Regions from separate parts of the Lentibacillus sp. L22 genome, predicted to be linked through region 2. Evidence: predicted binding sites of a transcription regulator. Region 2 holds the regulator's gene; the other holds the start of a gene.
The links. Region 2 encodes Rex, which represses fermentation and respiration genes when NADH is low (regulators of the CRP and FNR family bind a similar motif). Its sites were predicted from a motif close to TTGTGAAATATTTCACAA; they were not measured.

Region 1 (12,768 bases), on a different contig from region 2:
AGTAAAAGAAGAATGGTTAGGCTTAAAGGAAACCTTTTGGGAAGCCAAAATATAACAGAATAAGCAATGATTATGGCAATGATAACAAACCACTCATTCTCGTCAAATGCTTGGGGTAGTTGTAAGGGCATCATTTTCCCATCCCCTCCTTACGTAAAACATGGTTAAAACTTAAGTACGATAGATACGAAATGAACAGGACAAGAGAAATTGAAAGAAGTGATTGCCAAAAATGCCACTCATTATAGCGTATCACCTTCCCTTCAACCAGCAGGATTTCAACGCCATATAAAACGGCTATATAAATGATTGTGAACATACCCTTATTCAAATGCAACTTGATGGCGGCCAATAAATTGAAATATGTAACATATAACAATGGAATAAAAATCATTTCATAGAGGCGGAAAATTATAAACAGTTTCAAGTCGTTGGTTATTTCCCATACTTCCAAATTTATATGCAAAACGGCGAAATAACTTGTGATCAAAAGTTCCATTATCATAAAAATAAATAAGTTGCTCGGCAGGTTTAGCCTCTTCTTTGCAATGGAAAAAGCGATTAAAAAAATGATCATCAAATTAAGGAGGAAAAGAAACACTTCGCATCAACTCTTTGCTTGTTGTATTTACATATAACCAGCGTTATTCTTAATATGCCTCATTATGTCTTTTCATATAAAGGTTTTGGTCAAGTTTGAAACATTAAAAATAACCTTGCAATGAAATAAAGTGAACTTCCTTTAGTAGGGGTTTTTTCATCCAGCAATAGATAAACAGCCGTCTTCCCACTGGATGGATTGATCAGCATTCGCCTTTGCAATCAAATAATCGATTTTCCGGTAATCTTCACGAATTTGTTTCAACTCTTTCGTCAGCTGATCGAATGACACGCTGCATTTTTATCTGTTCTTCATGAAGGCGTTCCACAGCGATCTGTACCGTTTTTTCTCTTAGTGGTGCATTATTTAATGTACATAAAAACACTTCAAACATTACACCTTTGCTCAGCGCATTCTGTTTGAAGTATTTTTCTAATTCATATTCAATTTTCTTATTCAAAAGTTTAGGCCTGATGTAACTAGGAAGCCAGTCGTTTTTGCTGTATACCTGGTGCTTCTTTCTTCTTGATGCCACCAAGGCTTAACATGACAAGGAACGATATTCCATACAAACCTGCCAAATAGCTCATGGCCACCATCATATTGGCATGCTGGAGTATAAAACCGACAAGTATCGGTGACAAGCCTCCTGCAGCTCTGCCGAAGTTGAAAATAGTGTTTGTGGCAGTACTGCGAATTTCAACAGGATAGTAACGGCTGATTAAAGCGCCGTATCCAGCAAACATACCGTTGGAAAAAAAGCCGACAATTGCCCCGCCAATGAGCACTGCCGTACTGCCTGTTGCATAAGCATACAAGAATACTGCAGCCGCCGAAGCGATCAAAAAGATTCCATAGGATACCTTTAGCCCAAACTTATCAATAAATTTACCGAAAGTCAGCATTCCGGCAATCATCCCCACGGCTGTACTTATCGTCCAAAGTGCGGAACTGGACACAGACAACCCCTGTGACTGTTGCAGCATCGATGGCAGCCAAATCATCAAACCATTGTAACCGGCAATTTGCACGGTTGCCATAATGACCAAGCCAATCGTTGTAAAAGCAGTTCGGGGTCTATTCACTAACTGCAACAATTTCCCCCGGTTTTGAATAGAAGGCTTTTGCTTACGTGCCGCCAACCACTCTGGTGATTCTTTTAAATTTCTTCTAACAAAAAAGGCAAATATAACTGGGATTACACCAACAAAGAATAACCCTCTCCATCCAAACAGCGGTAAAAGGACAGCACTCAATACTGCAGCAATAATCACGCCAAACTGGGCTCCGACACTGACATAAGAAGATGCGCGCCCTTGCTTATTTTTCGGCCATGCTTCCGCCACGAGCGCCATCCCGATGCCATACTCTCCTCCTGCACCTACACCTGCGATAAAGCGAAATAGATAAACTTGCTCTATATTTGTGGCCAGACCTGTTAATGCGGTGCCAATGGCGAACAGGAATATCGTATACGTAAAAACCTTCACCCTGCCAAATCGATCCGCTAAAACTCCAAAAATCATTCCACCAGCAAGCATCCCAATATTGGTAATGGATGAAATAAATCCTCCTGTCGCCAAATCAATATGAAAATCTGCGACAATCAAGGACATGGCAAATGAAATAAACATGATGTCCATACCCTCAAGTGTCAATCCAGTTACAGAAGCTACTACTGTTTTATTACGATATTTCATGAATTTATTGCTCCTTTCAAGTCTCTCAGGACTATGTTTAAAAGAGATTTAAAGTATTCCATTTTAATATCGGGCCAAAATAAATGCCCTTTTGTCCAATTAAGGACAAAAGGGCATGAAGTGTTAATCCACAACACAATACGTACGCACTACCCTTTTTGACCTCTCTGGATCATATTAAAAGGTATAAACTTTTTATTATAATAGCATTTTAAATGGAAAATTACAAGATCCCACGATCATTTCAAAACACTTCGGCACTAGTTCGCAAATTGCATATCACGCACTATATTCGGTAACAACAGTTGCAAACTCGGCCACCATTGCAAAAGGCAGCCGGTCACATAACCAGCTGCCTTCCTCTTTACTTTTCCTTTTTCATAAACTTGGCAAGTATTTCATATACAATTGGTACAATGACAAGTGTTAGTAGCGTTGAACTTATTAAACCGCCAATAACGGTGATGCCCAGCCCTTTGGAAATCAGACCGCCACCTTCTACGCCAATAGCCAACGGAATCAATGCACCGATCGTTGCCAGTGCTGTCATCAAGATTGGACGCAGCCTTGTGGAGCCCGCTTCCAGCAATGCTTCCCGTGTAGTGAGTCCTTCTTTTTCTTGATGGATGACACGGTCAACCAACACAATTGCATTCGTTACGACAATACCGATCAACATCAGTGCACCAATCATCGCTGATACGCTCAATGGCTCATCCGCGACCCACAAGGCGACCAGACTACCGATAACCGTAAATGGCAGTGAGAACAGAATAGCAAATGGTGCCAGTGCGCCATGGAAAGTTACCACAAGCACAAAGTATACAATCGCAATTGCCGCAAGCATCGCTAACCCCAGTTGCGAGAAGGATTCATTGATTTGTTCTGTTACGCCGCCGAAATCTACGGTAACACCGCTTGGCAGATCAAGTTTGTCAATTTTCTCCTGTACTTGATTGGATACTGTTCCTGCATCATCGGTTGTAATGTCCGCCGAAACGGAGGCAACCATTTTGTTATCCCGACGCTGGATGGTGTCCGGAGATTTTCCTTCCTTGACATCCATTACATCGCCAACTTTAATGGTGGTTCCCAGTGGTGTCTGGATATCAACGTCAGTTAAATCCTTGATATTCTTGTAATCTTTTTTCTCCACTTCAACATAGACATCTACATCTTCCCCATCATGTTTCACGGTGGTAATCGGTGAATTTTCGCTTGTATCGCTTAGACTCATACCGATTTGCGCTGCAGTCAACCCATATTTGCTCAATTTATCCTGATTGGCGACAAGCGTATATTGATCATAAGCCTCGGAAATACTGGAATCCACTTTTTCTAAATCCTTGTTATCTTTCATGATGGACTCCACCTCATCGGCACCTGTTTGAATGTCCTCAAGGTTGTCACCGTAGACATACAGTTCCATTCCACTGCCCATGTCGGAAAAGTCCATGCTCTTCCATTCACCGACATCCGTTTGTTTGTTCAAATCCTTGATGATCTTGCTGCTTTCCTCACCAAAATTTTCATAATCCTTGTCATACTCGATGAAAAATAGTGCGGCATTATCTCCGCCACCCATACCCATCATCGACAACGGACTATCCCCGCCCAGTGAATATTGATACTTGGTAATACCATCGCGTTTGCTAATTAAATCTTCTGCATCAGCGGCAATATCTTTAGCCTCTTCATGCGTTTCACCGGGTTCTGGTGTATAGGTTGCCATAACCATTTTTTCTTCTTCATCAGCCAAAAAATTGACGCCAATTAGAGGCAGCAAGAACAAACTCAACACAAGTACGACAACCGCACCGCCAAATGTGATCACTTTATGGTTTAACGCCGATTCTAAAATACGCTTGTAGAAATGAGCCAGTTTGCTCGGTTTCTTTTCTTTTTGTTGTCTTACTGTACCATTGGTTAATTGTTTTTTAAACAATGAATGGGCCAGCATGGGAACGACCGTAATTGCCACAAGCAATGAAGCAGCCAGTGCAAATACAACAGCGAGCGCAAACGGCATGAACAATTCGCCCACTTGCCCGTGCACCAAGCCCATCGGCAAGAACACAGCAATCGTTACAATGGTCGAAGAAAGAATTGGGATGAACATTTGCCGCGTTGCTTCCCTGACTAATTCTTTGCCATGCAGTTTCTCATCCGGTAAGGACATGCGCCTATAGATATTTTCCATGACAACGATCGAATCATCGATGACACGCCCAATTGCGACGGTCAACGCGCCGAGCGTCATGATATTTAGGGTGATGTCCATATAATGAAGCACGAAAATTGCAATCAATAGTGATAACGGAATCGACACGATTGAAATCAGCGTCGTTTTAAAACTTCTTAAGAACAGCAAAATGATGACAACAGCAAAAAGGATACCGAACAATGCCTTATTCATCATCGTGCTGACCGACTCTTCAATTGGCTCACCCTGGTCAAAAGTGGATACAGAGGTGATTCCCAAGTCGTCTTCAAATTTGTCCATCTTGTCCTTTACTGCATTCACGACATCGACTGTATTCGCATCGGCTCCCTTGACAACTTGGACACCGATTGAATCTTCGCCATTTGTTCTGGAAATCGATTCTGATTCGTTTATAATTTTGATGTCAGCCAGTTTATCCAATGTAACTGTCGGAATTTCCGGTTCCACGTCCGCTTGACCGGCTTGATCCGTATTTGGCATCTGACCTTGCTGTGCCGCATCTTCTCCAGGCGCTTGACCTTGCTGTGCTGCATCCGGAGTATCGCCTTGTTGCATTGCATCACTATCTGGCATCTGTCCCTGCATTTGGTCCGTTTGCTCTTGATCAGCTACACCTTGTTGCATTTGCCCCTGCCCTTGTCCCGCTTGTGGAGGGGTATATGGGATCTTCAATTTCTTTAAATCTTTAACACTAACAACATCACCATCAATGACAAGGTTTTTCACCTCATCATCAAAATTTGTCAGTCCCAGCGGATAAGTGATATCCGATCCTTGGATTAATTGTTCTACGGTATCTTCATCGAGTCCGTATTTTTTCAATTTATCGTCGTCAAAGTCGATGGTCACTTTTTGCAATTGCTGTCCGGTCACCTGTACATCGGACACCCCATCGATACCCTGCAATCCAGACACGACATCTTTTTCCACTGTTTTGGTCAATTGCTCCTGTGACTGATCGGGGTTACTGATGCTTAATGCGATAACCGGAAAAGCATTAATACTGATTCGTGAAACATCCGGATCCTCTGCGCCATCAGGCAAATCAGCTTTCGTTACCGCCTCGCTGACATCGTTAAGTGCCTCATCCATGTCGGTATCGAAATCAAATTCCAACTGAACGGAAGACGCATTCTCCATGGACGATGAGCTAACCGTTTCTACGCCCTCCAAATTTTGCACAACCTGCTCGATCGGCTCGGATACTTTTTCAGCCACTTCATCAGGTGCTGCACCCGGATAAGTCGTCATAACCGATATGTTTGGCAACGTAATATCCGGCATCGTTTCCTGCTTCATATTCATGCCGGAGTAAAACCCTGTCACAACGACTAAAATTGTGAGAATCCATATAGCAAACTTGTTGTTCAGGGCAAAGTTAATGATACGCTTCAAATTCTACACTCCCCATATGTTACGTTTCTATCTGCATAAGCCTTGTTTTCGCTATGCATTCACTTATTTTCTAAAAGCACTGACCGGTCAGTCAAAGTAAACCGGGCTATCTATCTTTCCGGAAAATTCACTAAACAATTTGAACCCAAATAGCTGTATGCTTTTAAAATCACATCTTCCATCTTACCCGACCACTTAGTCCGAATCAAGTATTATATGCAATATTTTCATCATTTTATTGACACTATTTGACTGATTGGTCATAATGAGGGAAACAAAGAATTCTGCAGGATGAATTGCTTGAATTAACGAAACGGGTGAAGATAAATGAAAGAAGATAAGCGACAGGAAATCATAGAATCGGCCATCAGATTGTCCGCGGAAAACGGATTTTTTAACACCTCCGTTCAAGGAATTGTCGATGATTGCGGTATATCCAAAGGAGCATTCTATCATTATTTTTCATCAAAGGAAGCATTGCATGTTGCGATTTTCCAATATTATTTTGAACAGATGGATGATTCACTCAAAGCGATTGATCAAGCCAACCTGCCGCCACGCGAAAAAATGAAACAGCAGCTGTGTGTACCATTTGAACAGCTGAATAAACAGCGTGCCTTTTTCATCGTCTATTTGCGAGAACAAAATTTTTCTATCAACAGAGAACTGCGCGATGTGATGGAGCAAGCGAGAAAAGACATACTGACCTGGTACTATCGTCGCTTAAGGGAAACCTACGGGGAAAAAATCATACCCTACATCGCTGACATCATTTTGCTGACAGAGGGCATGCGAAATGCCTATTTGGCAACGATGTTATTTCACAATCTGGACTTGAATGCCAATCGCGTTGCGGAGTTTTTGCTGAACCGGATGGACGACATCGTGCAAGCATTTGAAAACAACGAAGAACCAATTATCCATACAAGCAATTTGGACCATTTGCTGTCGGAGCAGACATTTTCATCCATCAATCCAAAAAGCCAAGTGGATGCCCTGTTAAAAGATATGGCGACAAGATTAAAGGATATGCCGCTTTCTGAAGAGCAAAAGCATGGGATGGTTCATGTAATAGATTTCCTCCAAAGTGAACTAAAAAAACCAGAACCGGACAAATATGCATTTCAAGGCATGCTCGCCAACTTGAAGGAGATTAAAGCGTTTGATGCTTACCGGGAGAAAATAGCCAAATTGTTGAAGCTGCAACTCTTATAAGCCGGGACAAGGGGACAGGCTTCTTGTCCAACCATTTTTTCCATTTCATCGAATTAAAGTTAGCCCTCCGTCCGGCCCCAGCGTCCAGCGACTAGTGTGCTTCAAATCCAAATCACACACTATTTGCATTACACCCTCCTTTTTCACTATACTAATATCGACACCAATAATATATGGGAGGAAAAAAACCATGCTACCCAACTTTCAAGAAAACCTGCAAAAATACGCCAGGCTATTAGTCGCAAAGGGGATCAATGTGAAACCCGGTGATTGGGTAAAAATGACCATTGCCGTTGATCAAGCTCCTTTAGCCCGTTTAATTACCAAAGAAGCCTATTCGCTTGGTGCGGAAAAAGTAATCGTAAAATGGTCGGACGATGATATCACCAAACAGCATTACATAAACCAGTCCGAGGAATTGTTGACCGATATACCTCAATACCAGATTGATGAATCAGAAGACCATGTACTAAACCATCACGTTTGCCGGCTGTCCATTTTATCTAATGATCCAAACTTATTAAATGAGGTGGATCCCGACAAAGTCGCCGCGTATCAAAAAGTGGCTGGGAAAGCATTCAAAGCCCAACGCGTAGCTACGCAAAATGATGATTTAAAATGGACCGTTGCTGCTGCCGCTGGTGCAGACTGGGCCAAAACTGTCTTTCCTGATTTAAAAACTTCCGAGGAACAAGTTGATGCTTTATGGGATGAGATTTTCAAAACATGCCGCATCTATCATGATGACCCGGTTGCTGTTTGGGATGAACATAAAGAAACACTCAAGGAAAAAGCAACGAAATTAAATGACATACAATTTGATGCTTTACATTACACCGCCCCGGGCACCGATTTAACGCTTGGCTTACCGAAGAACCATATTTGGCAAAGTGCGGAAAGCTTTAATCCGAAGAACGAAGAATTTATTGCCAACATGCCGACAGAGGAAGTGTTCACTGCACCCGATACAAATCGGATGGATGGTGTCGTTGTCAGTACCAAACCATTAAGTTATGCCGGTACACTAATTGAAGGCATCAAAGTCCAATTCAAAGATGGCAAAATTGTTGATATTTCCGCTGAAAAAGGAGATAAAACGATTAAGAAATTGGTTGAGGATAATGAGGGAGCAACAGGCTTGGGAGAAGTTGCGCTTGTGCCAGATCCGTCTCCTATTTCACAATCGGGCATTACCTTCTTTGAGACACTGTTTGACGAGAACGCATCCAATCACTTAGCCATCGGTGCAGCTTATCCAACATGTATTCAAGGCGGGACAAAAATGAGCGAAGAAGAATTACAAGAACATGGCATAAATGTTTCCACCACCCATGTGGATTTCATGATTGGCTCCGATAAAATGGATATCGACGGCATCAAACAAGATGGCACGGTTGTTCCGGTATTCAGGAATGGAGATTGGGCAATATAGTTTTTTGACAACGTCGTATTACTATAAAGGTCAAATATGAAGGTGGAAATCCTCTCATCTGTGTCTAGATGGGAGGTTTTTTTAATAATAAACAGTTGCTATGCTCTATCTCTCGTTGACTATAGGCTAATTCTTCCAAAGTATGTCTGTCTCTTCATTTTTCACAAAGCATCAAACCTTAGTTCAAAGCCACCTTCCCCCTTCAACTTCCCGAAACCGTTGCCCCTGTTACCGTCAAACCAGCATTCATGAAAACTTTGTGACACACATTCTGAACACTTTGTGACAAAAATCACAATCCATTGTCCTTTAACCCCTTTTATGGCATTAATATATGTAGATGGATTGTGACGTAGATCACTTAAGTTGAAGTTGAAATTAATATAGAAAGGGGTACTTTCATTGAAAATAAAATCGGCTTTTGTTGGTTCATTTATTGTTACACTGCTGTTGCTTACTGGATGTGAGCCATTAAAGGTATTAGACCCAAAAGGCCCACAAGCGGAAACAACATCCAATGTAATTTGGATATCAATCGCCACGATGGCCATTATCGTCATTGCAGTATTTGCTCTGTTAATTTTTGTCCTTTTTAAGTACCGCGCTTCCAAGCAACCGGATGATTACGAGCCACCACATATTGAAGGCAGCAAATGGCTGGAAACGATTATCGTTGCGATCCCAGTCATCATTATTGTGATTCTTTCCGTTGTTACCGTCAAATCGACGTATCAGGTTGAAGCGACACCAACGGGGTATGAAGAACAGGAACCAATGACCATTTACGCTTCCAGTTCAAACTGGAAATGGCATTTCAGCTATCCGGAAGAAGATATTGAGACGGTTAACTATTTATACATTCCAACCGATCGTCCTATCGAATTTAAACTATATTCATATGGACCAATCACCAGCTTTTGGATTCCGCAACTGGGCGGGCAGAAATATGCCATGTCTGACATGGTAACAACATTACACTTAGCAGCGGATGAACCTGGCGAATATATGGGACGAAATGCCAACTTTAGCGGAGAAGGTTTTGCCGAAAATACGTTCCAGGTCAAAGCAATGCCTGCTAAAGAATTTGCTGAATGGGTGGACGATGTTCAAAAAACAGCTAAACCACTGACCAAAGAAGAATTTGACGAACTATTGGAGCCCGGTCATCTTGGACAAATGACGTTTAGTGGCACACACTTGTCATTCATGCCACCTCCAGAAGGCCATCATGACGGGCATCAGCATGGATCAACAGATGATTCAGAACAACATCATCATTAATACCATAGCGTCAACATGTTTTAATTACTTTTGAAAGGAGAAAACGTAATGAATTACTTTGATCGGTTTGCCATTCCCCATGGAGATCCACTCATTTATGCATCGATGGTTGCTATCGGTTTGACAGTGATTGCGATTATTGCCGGGTTAACCTACTTTAAAAAATGGGGCTATTTATGGCGCGAATGGTTAACAACGGTGGATCATAAGCGAATCGGCATTATGTATTTAATCTCTGCTTTACTCATGCTGTTCCGGGGTGGAGTAGACGCTATCATGATGCGAGCACAAACATCGATACCAGATAATACATTTTTGGATGCCCAGCATTACAACGAGGTATTTACCACCCATGGAGTTGTCATGATCATCTTTATGGCGATGCCGTTTATCTATGCATTAATGAACTTTGTTGTGCCATTACAAATCGGTGCCAGGGATGTTGCGTTTCCACGATTGAATGCACTCAGCTTCTGGCTATACTTTATGGGTGCAATGTTATTTAACATTTCGTTTGTTGTTGGTGGTTCACCAGATGCCGGCTGGACATCCTATTTTCCACTCGCCGGAAATGATTTTAGTCAATCGGTAGGTACCAATTATTACATGCTATCGATACAAATTGCCGGAATCGGGACATTAATTTCCGGGATTAACTTTATTACGACGATCCTAAAAATGCGTGCACCAGGTATGAAATTAATGAAAATGCCGATGTTTACCTGGACCGCGTTTATTACCAATGCGATTGTTGTATTTGCCTTTCCAGTTTTAACGATCGCTTTGTTGTTAGGTACGATGGATCGTTTATTCGGGGCAAACTTCTTTACCACTACAAATGGTGGAATGGATATGCTCTGGGCCAACCTGTTCTGGATTTGGGGACACCCGGAAGTATACATTTTAATCTTACCGGCATTCGGTGTCTACAGTGAAGTGATCTCTACCTTTTCACGACGTAACTTATTCGGGTATAAAACGATGGTTGCTTCCATCGTCCTGATCTCGTTCCTATCTTTCCTGGTCTGGACCCATCACTTCTTTACGATGGGGCAAGGGCCATTAACGAATAGTATTTTCGCGATTACGACCATGGCGATTGCCATACCGACCGGGATTAAGATCTTTAACTGGTTGTTGACGATGTGGAAAGGAAAAATCAAATTTACGGTACCAATGCTGTATTCGATCGCCTTTATCCCTATTTTTACCATTGGCGGAGTGACCGGAGTTATGCTTGGAATGGCAAGTGCCGACTATCAGTACCATAATACAATGTTCTTAGTAGCGCATTTCCATTACACCATTATTCCTGGGGTAGTATTCGCCATGCTTGCCGGTTTGACATACTGGTGGCCGAAAATGTTTGGCTTCATGTTAAATGAACGAATTGGTAAATGGGCATTCTGGTTTATTGTCGTCGGTTTTAACGTGACATTCTTCCCAATGTTCTTTACCGGACTGAACGGTCAGGCACGAAGAATGTACACCTACTCGGAAGCTACTGGATTTGGTCCACTTAACCTGCTATCGTTCGTGGGTGCGATCGGCCTTGCGATTGGCTTTGCATTAATCGTCTACAATGTTTATTACAGCGTGCGTTATGCTTCCAGAAATATTAGTTCGGATCCATGGGATGCACGCACACTGGAATGGGCAACACACAGTCCAGTACCTGAGTACAACTTTGCAACCACACCAGAAGTCGATTCCATTGAAGCATTCTGGGATCATAAGAAAAATGACCGCCCTATTTTTGCTGACAAGATAGAAACCATTCATATGCCAAATAACAGCGGTTGGCCATTCGTGTTGAGTTGTGTTTTCTTTGTCTGGGGCTTCTCACTGATTTTCAGTATGTGGCTACCGGCCATTATTCTCACACTGGTGATACTCGGATTTATGGCCTATCGTTCCTTTGAAAAAGACGACGGTCACCACATATCTGTCAAGGAAATTGAAGAAACAGAAAAGAAATTGCGAGGTGTTAGCTAATGAAGATGGATCATACGCTTCCTCTTGAATATCGATCGGAACAAAACCAAATCAACATTGTCGGTTTTTGGATTTTCCTTGGTGCCGAGATTATGTTGTTCGCTACCCTGTTTGCCACCTACTTTACCCTCGTGAATCGCACAGGGAGCGGGCCATCCGGCGCAGAAATTTTTGAAATCGGACCAGTACTCATTGAAACGTTTGTCCTTTTAACCAGTAGTTTCACAATTGGTCTTGGTGTTCATGCGATGCGGATTGGTCGTACCAAAGCAATGATGGGATTTTTTGCAATCACATTGCTGCTTGGTCTTTCCTTCCTTGGTGTGGAGATTTATGAATTTATCCATTATGTGCATATTGGTGCCGGCTTGCAAATCAGCGCCTTTACTGCCAGCTTATTAACGACGCTCGGGACGCACGGAGCGCACGTGACACTTGGTTTATTCTGGGGATTGTTTATTATTATACAGGTGAAAAGGAACGGCATCACATCCGCAACCGCAAATAAATCGTTCATTTTCTCTCTGTACTGGCACTTTCTGGATATCGTGTGGATCTTTATCTTTAGCTTCATCTACTTGAAAGGAATGATGTAAACATGGGTGAGTTATTTCCGAAAAAACAAGTAATGGGCTTCATCTTTTCCTTAGTGCTTACCCTGATTGCACTGGCTGTTTATTTCTTTGATTTGTCGTTTACGGCGGGGATGACGATCCTCCTTATTACCGCATTTGTGCAAGCTTTTGTTCAGCTGATTATCTTCATGCACGCTGGTGAAACGAAGGATAAACATTCCATCTATACGAATTTAGCTTACGGATTTGCGATTGCACTGGCAAGTATATTCGGCACCCTGCTCATTATGATATGGGATATGGCTTAAAAACAAAGCACCCGGTGAGCACACTGCTGGATGTTGAAGCCA
Region 2 (12,768 bases):
CCGAAACCTGGTTGGCGTAGAGGGCCAGCAAAAGGGAAAAAGAATTAGATAGATTCATTGTCGTGGGGTAGGATGGGTAATATTACCTATATATCGATAGAAGCTGTATCGTGTTTCGACGCAATTGCAGTAACCAAAAATAAATCTACGGTCTGAGTTGGTGACTATACCACTTGCAGAGAGGAGAATTTTAATGAAAAACAATGTACCTTTTACAGGGATGCCCAGGAATAAGTGGGCTATCCCCCCTACCCCCCAATTAATCAGAGATGCCTGGATGCTAATCATGGGATATAAAGCAGATACGAACGCGCTTCGTGAAGTGCTTCCCCCAGGATTGAAGCCGCATCCTAATGGTTTGGTTCAGCTGAACATGTATGAAGTGCCCGATGCAGATCAGACCAGCGGATTTGGCTCTTTTGGCTTGTCATACTTAACAATAGAAATAGCTGATCATGATAGCTTGGCTGCAAATGGGACAATCAGTATTCCTGGACGGTTTTTTGCCCATTATTTCAATAGCTCAAGTTTGATGAGAACCTATGTACGTGAGTCCATGGGAGTACCTGCATTGCCCGGTTCGTTGAAAAGGGAATTCAATGGTAACGAATTAACCTCAACGATGACTGTTGATGGAAGCCCCGTAATTAAGGCTACTGTAGATGTTGGGAATGAAGTGGTGGATAAAATGGGAGGACATTTGAATTATTATGCCCATCGCCAAATCCCTAAACCAGAGGGTGGGAGTGCAGCAATTAGCGAAGTGATTGAGTTTCCTTTGCCTTTTACGGCGGAAACATATGATATCAAGGTAAAGGATATCATATTTAATTTCCCTGAGAGCGATCCGGCATCCCTTTTGAAGCCAATTGAGCCTTTGGAAACACCTTCTGTTATGTATGGTAAATTTTCATTTACGTATTCAATGGGCAGAACAATTATTGACTATCTGGAAGAGGATTATTGATAGGTCATATGGATACAGGTATTTCCTTCACCCCCACTGATAAGTAAAGGATTTTATTTGCTAAGTCCCTAATTAGCTAGAGGTATTGTAAAAAGTACGATGAAAGAAAACTATAAATCCAGTTTTCGGGTTTTCGCAGCATGAAAGCGCCCGTCATCAACATGGTTTTAAATAGTATCAAGGGTGATGGGGACAAAAAAGTATGCATGTGTAAAAAACAGTCAGTTGAATGTTGATGTTGTTTCATTTAGCGGTTTCGCTAACATAGTAGAGACACCTCTTCTGTTTAGGTAGTGATTTTCGCCAAATCAACTATACCAAAAGTAGGGGTGTTTTTTGTACTCAATTGTTAATTGCAAAATATCGTTCCCAGTGGACGCTTATGGATATTAGCTCTACTGCAATTTTCTTGGTGTGAAAGCTAGGTTAAATAGCTTGAAATCAACGAAAGTGAAAATTTTAACTTAACAACTTTTCATGATACGGGAAAAAATCACAAAAGGGGGTTGACAGATATGAAGACAATGACGAACTTCTTTGACCGTTTTGTACAGCGCTATTTGCCTGATGCTTTTTTATTTGCGATCACGCTAACAATTGTCGTGTTTTTGATAGGTATGTTCGTGATGGGAAATACACCGGTTCAAATGATTGACTATTGGGGCAATGGATTCTGGGATTTACTAGAGTTTGCCATGCAGATGTCCCTCATTGTCGTAACTGGTAATGTGCTGGCTAACACACCGGTCGTGAAAAGGTTATTGGAAAAACCGAGCGCATTGGCAAAGTCACCCGCACAGGCGGTTATACTTGTAACAATTACCGCAATCGTTGCTTCTTTGATTAACTATGGATTTGGACTGGTTGGAGGAGCATTGTTTGCTCTCCAGGTCGCCAAACGTGTGCCATCTGCCGATTATCGCCTGCTCATTGCTAGTGCGTACAGCGGCTTTTTGCTTTGGCATGGGGGATTGTCCGGAGCTATTCCATTGTGGGTAGCAACTCCAGGTCACTTTTTGGAAGATACGATTGGGACGATACCAGTTACGGAAACTTTGTTCAGCGGTTCTAATTTGTTCATCATCCTTATATTGCTCATTACGTTACCATTCTTGAACAGGATGTTGCTCAAGACACAAGAGGGAAAAATTCAAAACCAAATTGACTGGAAGGATACCGGTTTTAAAGAGGAATTTGAAGAGCCGGAATTACAGGCCCAGACACCCTCAGAGCGTTTGGAGAACAGTCGGATTGTTTCACTTATTATTGGAATCTTTGGTCTTACATATATTATTTACCACTTTTCGGCAAATGGTTTTGATTTAAACATTGATATTGTCAATTTAATCATGTTGTTTCTGGGAATTCTGTTACACCGAACACCCAGGAGATTTTTAAACAGTGTGAATCATGCGGTCAGGGATGCTGGCGGCATCATCATCCAGTTCCCATTCTATGCGGGTATTATGGGGATGATGGTGGACTCAGGACTGTCAGAGAGCATGTCACTATGGTTCGTCAGTATCTCAAATGAATTTACCTATCCTTTATTTGTTTTCTTAAGTGCTGGTTTGGTAAATTTCTTCGTACCATCTGGCGGGGGGCAATGGGCTGTACAAGGACCCATGTTGGTTTCGGCTAGTATTGATATTGGCGTCGATCCAACCAAAACAGCGATGGCAGTGGCTTGGGGATCTGCGTGGACAAATATGATTCAGCCATTCTGGGCACTTCCGCTTCTTTCTGTTGCGGGTTTGAAAGTGAAAGATATCATGGGTTTTTGTTTCATTATCCTGGTTTATAGTTTCTTCCCAATCGCCATCGGGCTGTTGTTTTTCTGAAGATGACGAAGGATAGATAATATGATGCTGAATACAAGGGGGATTTTCAAATGATAAACTAATTAGCTACGGAAAAAACACGGAAAGCGTAGTGTTTTTCCGTAGCGATCGCCTATAAATTACATCTAATCTGTCAACTATAGATTTTGGTTAAGAGCCGTTTTTATCATTCACTTTTTCTGATTAAGTTCCCCATAAATTGTTACAGAATGCCCTGTTCATCGTGCCCCTCACCGAATGAAGTTTCACTTTATAATTCTTTTTGCTATGATGGAGATAATTCATTAGTAAAGATTGGTGATGAAGATGGATGAGTTTGCTTTTATTAATACCATTAAACAAGCTTCCTACAAACAAGCATCCTTAATAAAGGGAGTGGGGGACGATGCCGCTGTATTCAGACAAACCAGTCAGGACATCGTTACAGCGGTTGATACGTTTGTAGAAAATATACATTTCTCGTGTAAAACAATGGACCCTTTTCATATTGGTTACCGGGCACTCGCAGCGAATGTTAGTGATCTGGCTGCCATGGGCGCACAGCCAGCTTTTTATCTTGTATCGATTGTTATTCCATCACATTGGAAGCCTCAAGTGATTCAACAAGTCGTGACAGGTATGCAAGCACTGGCTGGAACCTATCGAATGGATTTGATTGGCGGAGATACGGTTGCCGGTAAAGAATTATCCCTCTCAATTACAGTTATTGGCTATGTTCCCAGAGGCAAGTCGCGTTATCGTCATGCTGCAAAGGCCGATGATGTAGTGTTTGCTACAGGGACACTTGGGGACTCTCGTGCAGGGTTGCACATACTAACAAATCCAGGTAACTATAATGATCATGAATTTTATGTGAAGCGACATCAAATGCCTTCACCACGGGTTGCTTTTGCCTGGAATTTGGAAGGACTTTCCCGATTGGCATTGAACGATATTAGTGATGGGATAGCTAATGAGGCTGCGGAAATTGCTGAAGCATCAGAGGTAACCATTGTATTGGATTTTGCCAAATTACCTGTGAGCGATGCATTCCATCAATTTACGGCGGAACAGCAGCGAACATGGCAATTATTCGGCGGAGAGGATTTTGAACTGCTTGGTACTGTTCCGAAAAGTGATTGGTCAAAGGTTGTTCAAGCTGCACAGGAAACAGGAGTCAAAGTAACAAAAATTGGCTATGTGACAGAGAGAGATCATGATGCGGTTTATTTACAGGATCATGGACATCAGGTACCATTAAAAAAACAAGGCTATACACATTTGAAGCAGGTGAAACGCAGATGAGTAATCATACAATAGAAACCCGTTCGGAAAGTGAAACCGTGACATTGGCACAACAACTCGCTAAACTATTAATGCCAGGTGATGTCATTACATTGGAAGGTGACTTGGGTGCCGGGAAAACTGCCTTTACAAAAGGGATTGCTAAAGGACTTGGCGTGAAACGTACCGTAAACAGCCCAACGTTTACGATTATCAAGGAATATCAGGGGGTACTTCCACTGTATCATATGGATGTTTATCGGTTGGAGGATTCAGATGAGGATATAGGTTTCTCCGAGTATTTTAATGGTGAGGGTATTTCCATTGTTGAATGGGCACAATTTATTAAAGAATTTTTACCGCCTGAACGGCTGGATATAAGCCTGACATATTTAGATGAACATTCGCGTTTATTGGCGTTTTCTCCATACGGTGCTCATTTTGAAAAAGTTGTTGCTGAAATCATTGGTTCATAAAGCGGTTGTTCAATGCGGAAACGCTGCAATCATCACTTTGCACACACTTATAATCTATGTTTTGAGGAGTTACAGGAATGAATTTACTTGCGATAGATACATCCAATCAAGTACTCGGTATCGCATTACATAAAGATGGCGTTTTGATTGGTGAATTAGTAACAAATATAAAAAAGAATCATTCAGTTCGGTTAATGCCAGCGATTGACCAATTGATGCGGGATACGGGTGTGCCCCCTGATATGTTGGATAAAATCGTTGTTGCCAAAGGACCAGGATCGTTTACTGGTGTACGGATTGGTCTTGCTACAGCAAAGGCGATGGCATGGGCTTTAGATATTCCCATCAGCGGTGTTTCAAGCTTGCAGGTGTTAGCTCATCAAGGAAGTTTAACTGATTTATTGATATGTCCATTTTTTGATGCACGACGAGGAAATGTTTATACAGGTCTATATCAATGGCGCAATGGTCAACCGGTATTGGTTAAACAGGAGCAAAATGTGGCAATGTTTGACTGGTTGCAGCAATTGGCAGCCGACGAACAAAAGGTACTATTTTTGAGTCCGGATATATCGGCCTATCAGGAAATAATCAATCAGGAGATGAGGTCGTTAGCCGTAATTCCGGAGGGTTCCTGTCATTTGGCAAATCCGTCACACTTGGCTTTGGCAGGACTGAACAAAGCCCCTGACAACACGCACACCTTAACACCACAGTATCTGCGTTTGGCTGAAGCTGAAGCAAAATGGTTAGAGGCACAAAAAGGACAGAAATCGAATGGCTAATTTGGTGATTCGTCCCATGAAAGTTACAGACATTGATCAGGTGATGGAAGTGGAAACAGCAACATTTGCAACACCATGGACGGTGGATATTTTTCAACAAGAAATGGTGGATAATCAGTTTGCTCATTATTTTGTTGTCGTAATAGATGATAAAATTGTCGGTTATGCTGGTCTGTGGGGGATTGCAGATGATGCGCAAATAACGAATATTGCTATCTTGCCTGGTTATCGGGGAAACAAGCTTGGCGAGAAATTATTTCAGTATGTGATGATGCAGGCTGTTCGTTTGGGTGGCCAACGCTTGTCCCTGGAGGTTCGGACATCAAACTTGGTTGCTCAACATCTATACCGGAAATTTGGGCTTGTGCCGGGTGGTATACGGAAAAATTATTATGTGGATAACCAGGAAGATGCAATAGTAATGTGGGTGAATTTAAATGGAAAAAGATAAATATATACTAGCGATTGAGACTAGCTGTGATGAGACAGCTGTGGCTATTATTAAAAATGGCCGGGAGATTATTGCCAATGTGGTTGCTTCACAAATTGAGAGCCATAAACGGTTTGGTGGCGTTGTGCCGGAAATAGCATCAAGACATCATGTAGAGCAAATGACGGTCGTGCTGGAAGAGGCCTTTTCAGAGAGCCTGTTGACATGGGATGATATTGATGCGATTGCAGTTACGGAGGGACCGGGCTTAGTTGGTGCGTTGTTGATAGGGGTGAGTACGGCAAAAGCACTAGCATTTGCCAAGCATAAGCCACTCGTTGGCGTACATCATATTGCTGGACATATTTATGCAAATCGGTTCGAACGTGAATTTGCATTTCCTTTGTTGGCTTTAGTTGTTTCCGGTGGGCATACGGAACTGATTTTGATGCGTGAGCACGGAAACTTTGCAGTCATTGGAGAAACCCGGGATGATGCAGCCGGCGAGGCCTATGATAAAGTTGCCCGAATGCTGGAGTTACCTTATCCCGGTGGTCCGCAAATTGACCGGCTTGCAAGTACAGGCAAAGAAACGATTGCCTTTCCGCGTGCATGGCTGGAGGAAGGAAGTTATGATTTTAGCTTCAGTGGATTAAAATCATCAGTTATCAACACGATTCACAATGCCAAACAGCGTGGAGAGACATTAAGAAAAGAAGATATTGCAGCCAGTTTTCAGGCAAGTGTTGTTGAGGTATTGACGGAAAAAACCTATAAAGCGGCAATGGAATATGGGGTAAAACAGGTGATTGTTGCCGGCGGGGTCGCGGCGAATCAAGGTCTCCGCACCGCACTTGATCAGCGGTTTGCTGATACCGGTATCCCATTATTAATACCACCATTGAAACTATGCACCGATAATGCAGCGATGATCGGTGCTGCCGGAACAATTTTTTACGAGCAAGGCAAACGTGCAGGCTGGGATATGAATGCCCATCCAGGCCTGTTATTAACTTAATAACAGGCTATCAACAGAGGTGTGGATATCTAAATCGATGTCCTTTATATTCCCTCATGAATATGTGGACAATAATTGTGGGTAAGTCACGAAAAATCTGTTGATAATGTGCATAACTCTAAACAAGACAGTATTCATCTTTTTTAAGCTGTGGATAACTGCGGAATAGACGCACACAGTTCTCAACTTAAGATAAACATACTAAGATTAGTGGGTAAAGTCACCCGTCGATGACCTTACCCACTAATCTTAGTATGTTTTTTCAAGCTGAGAAAGTTCCTCTTTATTGTAATTCCGTCCATTCTTCCATTAGTTGTTCGATTTCTCCACGTAGTTTATCCGTTTTTGTAGTTAGTTCCAATGCCTTTTCATGATCTTGATAAATTTTTGGTTCCGCCATTTTATGTTCTAAATGGCTTAGTTCTGTTTCTAATTGTTCAATGGTTGTCTCAAGCTCCGCAATTTTACGTTCCTTCTTTCGCTGTTCACTTTGCCGCTTCTTTTCTTCCTGGAAGGTGGAGGCCGATTTGTTTTTTGGCTCGCGTTCAGGTACGATTTTGTTCGCTTGTTTTATTTGCTCCCGTTCCGCTTCTTCTTGCTTCTTCTCCAGATAGTAGTCATAGTCACCTAAATAGACGGTAACCCCATCATGTTGCATCTCGACGACTTGATCGGTAATTTTATTGATAAAATATCGATCGTGGGATACGAAGATAATGGTTCCCGGAAAATCCATTAATGCTGCCTCCAGTACCTCCTTACTATCAATATCCAAGTGGTTTGTCGGTTCATCAAGGATAAGTAAGTTGGCTTTTTGCATCATCAGTTTGGCTAATGACAGACGGGCTTTTTCGCCGCCGCTTAAGGAATGTACCTGTTTTAAAACATCATCCCCGGAGAATAAAAAGTTGCCCAAAACGGTTCGAATATCTCGTTCATTGATGGTTGGATAGTCATCCCATAATTCCTGCAAGATGGTTTTTGTCGGGGTTAAGGTCATTTGTTCCTGGTCATAATAGCCAATTTGTACACCGGTACCAAGCTGGATCGTTCCATGATTTGGTTTTAAGGTTCCAAGTATTATTTTAAGCAGGGTCGTTTTCCCCACGCCATTGGGTCCAACCAGTGCAACCCGATCCCCGCGGTTGACATGCAAATTGACGTGGGAAAACAGCTCTTTTTTATCATCGTCATAGCGAAAGGAAACATCATTTAATTTTAGTACATCATTTCCGCTTCTGCGGGCAATCTCAAATGTGAAATTTGCTGATGATTCCTCCCCGGCAGGTTTATCCAGTTTCTCCATTTTTTCCAATTGTTTTCGTCTGGATTGAGCGCGCTTCGTTGTCGATGCCCGGACAATATTTTTTTGAATAAAGGTTTCCATTCGTTTGATTTCTGTTTGCTGTTTTTCATATTCTTTCATTTCCTGTTCAAATTGCTGGGCCTTTTGTTCTAAAAATTTACTATAGGTTCCATGATATTTTTTTGTATGATGGTAAGAGATCTCATAAACAATCGTCACGGTTTTGTCCAAAAAGTAGCGGTCATGGGAAACAATAGTAACCGCTCCGGGATAACCGGCTAAATAATTTTCCAGCCATGCAAGTGTATCAATATCAAGATGGTTGGTTGGTTCGTCAAGGATAAGCAGATCTGGTTTCATCAACAGCAGTTTACCCAGGGCAAGCCGGGTTTTCTGGCCGCCACTCAATGCATTGATCGGGGTGCTGTCATCATAGTCCTGAAAATTTAACCCCGTCAGTACAGATTTTATCTCTGCCTCGTAACGATATCCGCCACCTGCTGTAAAGGCTTGTTGTGCCCGGTCATAGTCATGTAATAGCTGTTGATAATCCTCTTGGGAAAGCGAATCTGTATCTGCCATTTGTTGTTCCATGATTCGCAAGCGTTTTTCTTGTTTCATTAAGTCTTGAAAAACCGTCAGCATTTCTTCCCAGATAGTTTTATCGGATTCAAGTCCTGTATGCTGGCACAAATAGCCAATGGAAAGATCTTTTGGTTTGTGTATTTCCCCTTCATCATGGGAAAGTTCCCCGGCCATTATTTTCAGCAAGGTAGATTTTCCTGCTCCGTTTCTCCCGACAATAGCAATTCGGTCTTTATCTTTTATTTCCAATTTTATATTCGATAATATTTGTTCCGCGCCAAAGGATTTGGAAATACCATTTAGTTGCATGATAATCATAAATCGTTCACCTCATCCACATTAGTGTATCGTATTCTTGGAAGGTTAGAAAGTATAAGGTAGATCATTTCGACTGCGGTTTTTGAATGTGAAATAAATCACGACTTCTGTTCCTGTTTCTGTTAAACTATAAGAAGTACGGTTGAAAGCGAAATGGAGTTGAAAAAATGGCGGATTTCACACACTTTAATCAACAGGGACGAGCCCATATGGTGGATATAAGTGAAAAGGCTGAGACAGAACGAACGGCCATTGCTGCGTCCAGTGTTAAAGTCTCAGAAGAAATTTATCAAAAAATCAACGATTATCAAATAGAAAAAGGCGACGTACTAGCGGTCGCTCAAGTAGCCGGTATTATGGCGGCAAAGAAAACATCTGACTGGATTCCCATGTGTCATCCATTGTCATTGAAAGGGATCGATATTTCATTTGATTGGCATGTCAAAGATGACGTGTTTGAATTGAAAATAGAAGCGTTTGTCAAAACAAAAGGCAGTACAGGAGTGGAAATGGAGGCATTAACTGCTGCTACTGCGACAGCATTAACCGTCTATGATATGTGTAAGGCGATTGATAAGGGCATGATCATTGGAGAAACACGCTTATTAGCGAAGAAAGGCGGAAAATCCGGTGACTATCATCGCGAACAAGGGGAGGATAACGGTGGAGCAAAATAAGATTCCGCAAGCAACAGCAAAAAGATTACCTCTATATTATCGGTTTTTAAACAATCTGCACATTCAGGGGAAAATGCGCGTCTCCTCCAAGGAATTAAGTGATGCAGTTAAAGTGGACTCAGCCACCATTCGTCGTGATTTTAGTTACTTTGGTGCTTTGGGAAAAAAAGGTTATGGCTATAATGTAGAATATTTGCTTGGCTTTTTCCGGAAAACGCTGGATCAGGATGAAACAACCGAGGTTGCCCTCATTGGGGTCGGAAATCTTGGTACGGCTTTTTTGCACTATAATTTTATGAAAAACAACAACACCAAAATCGTAATGGCGTTTGATACCAATAAAGAAAAAGTGGGAACCGATATTGGCGGGATACCTGTCTATCATATTAGCGATCTGGAAGAAAAGCTCGGCGACGTACAAGTGGCTATCCTGACTGTACCGGCAAGTGAAGCGGATGGAATTACAGAAAGGCTTGTCAACCAGGGAATCGCTGGCATTCTGAATTTTACCCCAGCCAGAATAACAGTCCCCGACAATGTCCGTGTCCATCATATTGATTTAGCTGTAGAACTGCAAGCACTCGTCTATTTCTTAAAACATTATCCATTGTAGGGACAGAGGGCCGGTTTCGGGTCGGTTCTCCTGCCTCACCTTTAGGGACAGGATCCTTGTCCCACCATTTTTTTCTTGTAAAAAATTGCCGGGACAGAAGAACCGTCCCTTTGTCCCGGAACAATTTGGGTTATCTGTCATATAGTATAGTGATCGTTCAACTTTGGAAAAGGATTGGTTGTAAATGGCGGTTGTGCAAACATCTAAGTGGCTTGACGCGTACATGGCAAAAAAAGATAAGGAAACATCCAAAATAAAGGTAAGAAAACATCACCAGGAGCAAATAAGCGGCAGACTAAAACCCTATTTTCATCATGCAAATACTGTCGAAATTCATGAGCATTTACTGAGAAACGGGCTGTTTTTACCCAGCCCGGACGATAAGTCAATCATCAAATCGTTAAAAGAAAAAAATTGTTGGGAGACCGTGAAGACATCACTGACCAAGTTGCGAAAAGATTGGCATGGCCCCGATGTTCCTGTCTTTATATTGCCTTCCAATGTGCAAAATCGAAAACTCCAGGCTGATTTTAACGGGCTATCCGGTTTGTCCTATCCGGATAAAGTGTTTTTGTTTGTCACCCCATACAATAAAAAAGTTGAGCTGGAGAAACTGCTGATTCATGAATATAATCATGTATGCCGGTTAAAACACCTTGATAAATCCGAAGCAAACATGGATTTGCTTGATTCTATTGTTCTGGAAGGTTTGGCGGAAATGGCCGTGGAAGAGCGCCTGGGCAAGGAACACCTGGCAAAATGGGCAACCCTTTATCCATCCAAAACGGCCTTGTATCACTGGGAAAAATGGCTTCAACCAAATTGTACCGTAAAAAGAGCCGAACGCAGGCACTATGAATTGCTGTATGGAAAAGGATTTATTCCGCGATGGGCCGGTTATAATACCGGCTATCATATGGTTTCATCCTATGTAGCGAATACAAATAGTACCATTGAGCAGATGTTGGATGTCCCAGCAGAAACAATTCTAAAGGAGTCCGACTTTCCAAAATAGTGTTACAAAGCCCGCTATATTGGCAGGCTTTGTAACATGTGGCAAGCAGCCGGTAAGGTATTTAAAGGGAGGGCAAACGAATCATCCACACATTCCGTCATCTTGGTCCGTTTTTTTACCAGAAGAAAAGTGGGGAAAATGCTGCAATGGCACCAAGGGCAATTCCTGAGACAAATCCCAGCCCAAACCCACCAAATCCCCATCCGTAGCCGTACCCGCCAAGACCTCTGTGCATTGGACGAAGATAGACATGGGTAGGTGTGACCCGATCAACAATCCCATGATGTACCCGACCATCTTTCGTTCTAATCCTTACTGGTCTGCCCCTGCATTCCATGCATCGATGATAATAAGGATTTACAGGCATTCTTCAATTTACTCCTTTCTTAACCATAAAGGTATCCTTCTATTGATGTGTTTTCTCACAATAGATAAAGCAAACAAGTGAAATCAATCATTCACTGCTGTAATAATACCTTATGTATTTACCCCCCCTGATGATTGGACAATAGTCTCGGGGAATTCATTAAATTACGTTAAAACGGAGGGATAAAGTGGATGGAAAGGTACACGTATCATGATTTGTTGGCGTACCTTGGTGTGGGTGGAGCGCATCCAGGCGGGCTACCGCTTACGAAAGAAATTGTCCGGGAACTTCCGATTAAATCAACGGATCATATACTAGACGCTGGTTGCGGGACAGGACAAACGGCTGCTTTCCTGGCTGATCAATATGGCTGCCATGTAACAGCGATGGATCAGCATCCAATCATGATTGAAAAGTCAAAAGAACGATTCACCGATCGGGAAGTTACCGTTGATTTGGTCAAAGGGAACATCGAAAACAGTCAACTGGAAGCAGGCACTTTTGATTGGATTATCGTTGAGCCCGTTACAGTATTTACCAATATTGAGAAAGCGGTAAATGAATATTGGCGGCTTTTGCGCACAGGGGGAGTTCTGATTGATTTGGAAATGACGGCAGCTGATTCACTTTCCAAAGAGGAACTCGGTGAATTCCAGTCGTTATATGGACTTCACGAAATTCCAAAAGCGTCCGACTGGAAAAGAATCTTTAAAATGGCTGGCTTTCGTACAGTTGACAGTTTTAAGGAAGATACAGTAGCCGAGGTGTTGATGAGGCAGTCTTTTGATACAGAGGCATTTGCCCAGCAGGAAATTGATTTTTCCGTTGCTCTGGATCCTGCATTATATGAAATTTGGGATCATCATCAGTTGTTGACCGAGGCGTTCGCCAATAGATTGAAATATGTAGTTTACCGGGCCGAAAAGGGATAGTTCAGGCACATAAGTCTGGCGAGGCTACCATGAAGTAAGTAGAAGAGAGCATCATTTTGACAGGAAGAAGACCACTACTTCTTCCTGTTTTTTTGTTTGAGCCGAAAATGAATCAGCATTAATCTAATTGCTACACCAAACTGAAGTGTTGCAATAATGGCCAGTACGATAGTGG

Region 1: a site for Rex is predicted at 8,848-8,865, ahead of qoxA (cytochrome aa3 quinol oxidase subunit II). Genes of this name have one in related genera too.

What each region holds. Positions count from the first base shown of each region.
Region 1 covers NZ_JBFNXI010000008.1:76,857-89,624, forward strand. The annotation lists gene ABRT01_RS06045 (hypothetical protein) at 1-134, opposite strand, end outside; gene ABRT01_RS06050 (hypothetical protein) at 849-1,061, opposite strand; gene ABRT01_RS06055 (MFS transporter) at 1,081-2,301, opposite strand; gene ABRT01_RS06060 (efflux RND transporter permease subunit) at 2,666-5,920, opposite strand; gene ABRT01_RS06065 (TetR/AcrR family transcriptional regulator) at 6,248-7,135, shown strand; gene ABRT01_RS06070 (aminopeptidase) at 7,326-8,567, shown strand; gene qoxA (cytochrome aa3 quinol oxidase subunit II) at 8,970-9,848, shown strand; gene qoxB (cytochrome aa3 quinol oxidase subunit I) at 9,897-11,843, shown strand; gene qoxC (cytochrome aa3 quinol oxidase subunit III) at 11,843-12,439, shown strand; gene qoxD (cytochrome aa3 quinol oxidase subunit IV) at 12,442-12,726, shown strand.
Region 2 covers NZ_JBFNXI010000012.1:43,778-56,545, reverse strand. The annotation lists gene ABRT01_RS08075 (2Fe-2S iron-sulfur cluster binding domain-containing protein) at 1-48, shown strand, start outside; gene ABRT01_RS08070 (acetoacetate decarboxylase family protein) at 194-967, shown strand; gene ABRT01_RS08065 (short-chain fatty acid transporter) at 1,483-2,808, shown strand; gene thiL (thiamine-phosphate kinase) at 3,115-4,092, shown strand; gene tsaE (tRNA (adenosine(37)-N6)-threonylcarbamoyltransferase complex ATPase subunit type 1 TsaE) at 4,089-4,547, shown strand; gene tsaB (tRNA (adenosine(37)-N6)-threonylcarbamoyltransferase complex dimerization subunit type 1 TsaB) at 4,625-5,332, shown strand; gene rimI (ribosomal protein S18-alanine N-acetyltransferase) at 5,325-5,783, shown strand; gene tsaD (tRNA (adenosine(37)-N6)-threonylcarbamoyltransferase complex transferase subunit TsaD) at 5,770-6,780, shown strand; gene ABRT01_RS08035 (ABC-F family ATP-binding cassette domain-containing protein) at 7,064-8,989, opposite strand; gene moaC (cyclic pyranopterin monophosphate synthase MoaC) at 9,157-9,666, shown strand; gene ABRT01_RS08025 (redox-sensing transcriptional repressor Rex) at 9,647-10,279, shown strand; gene ABRT01_RS08020 (DUF2268 domain-containing putative Zn-dependent protease) at 10,464-11,294, shown strand; gene ABRT01_RS08015 (hypothetical protein) at 11,410-11,661, opposite strand; gene ABRT01_RS08010 (class I SAM-dependent methyltransferase) at 11,853-12,593, shown strand; gene ABRT01_RS08005 (YdiK family protein) at 12,668-12,768, opposite strand, start outside.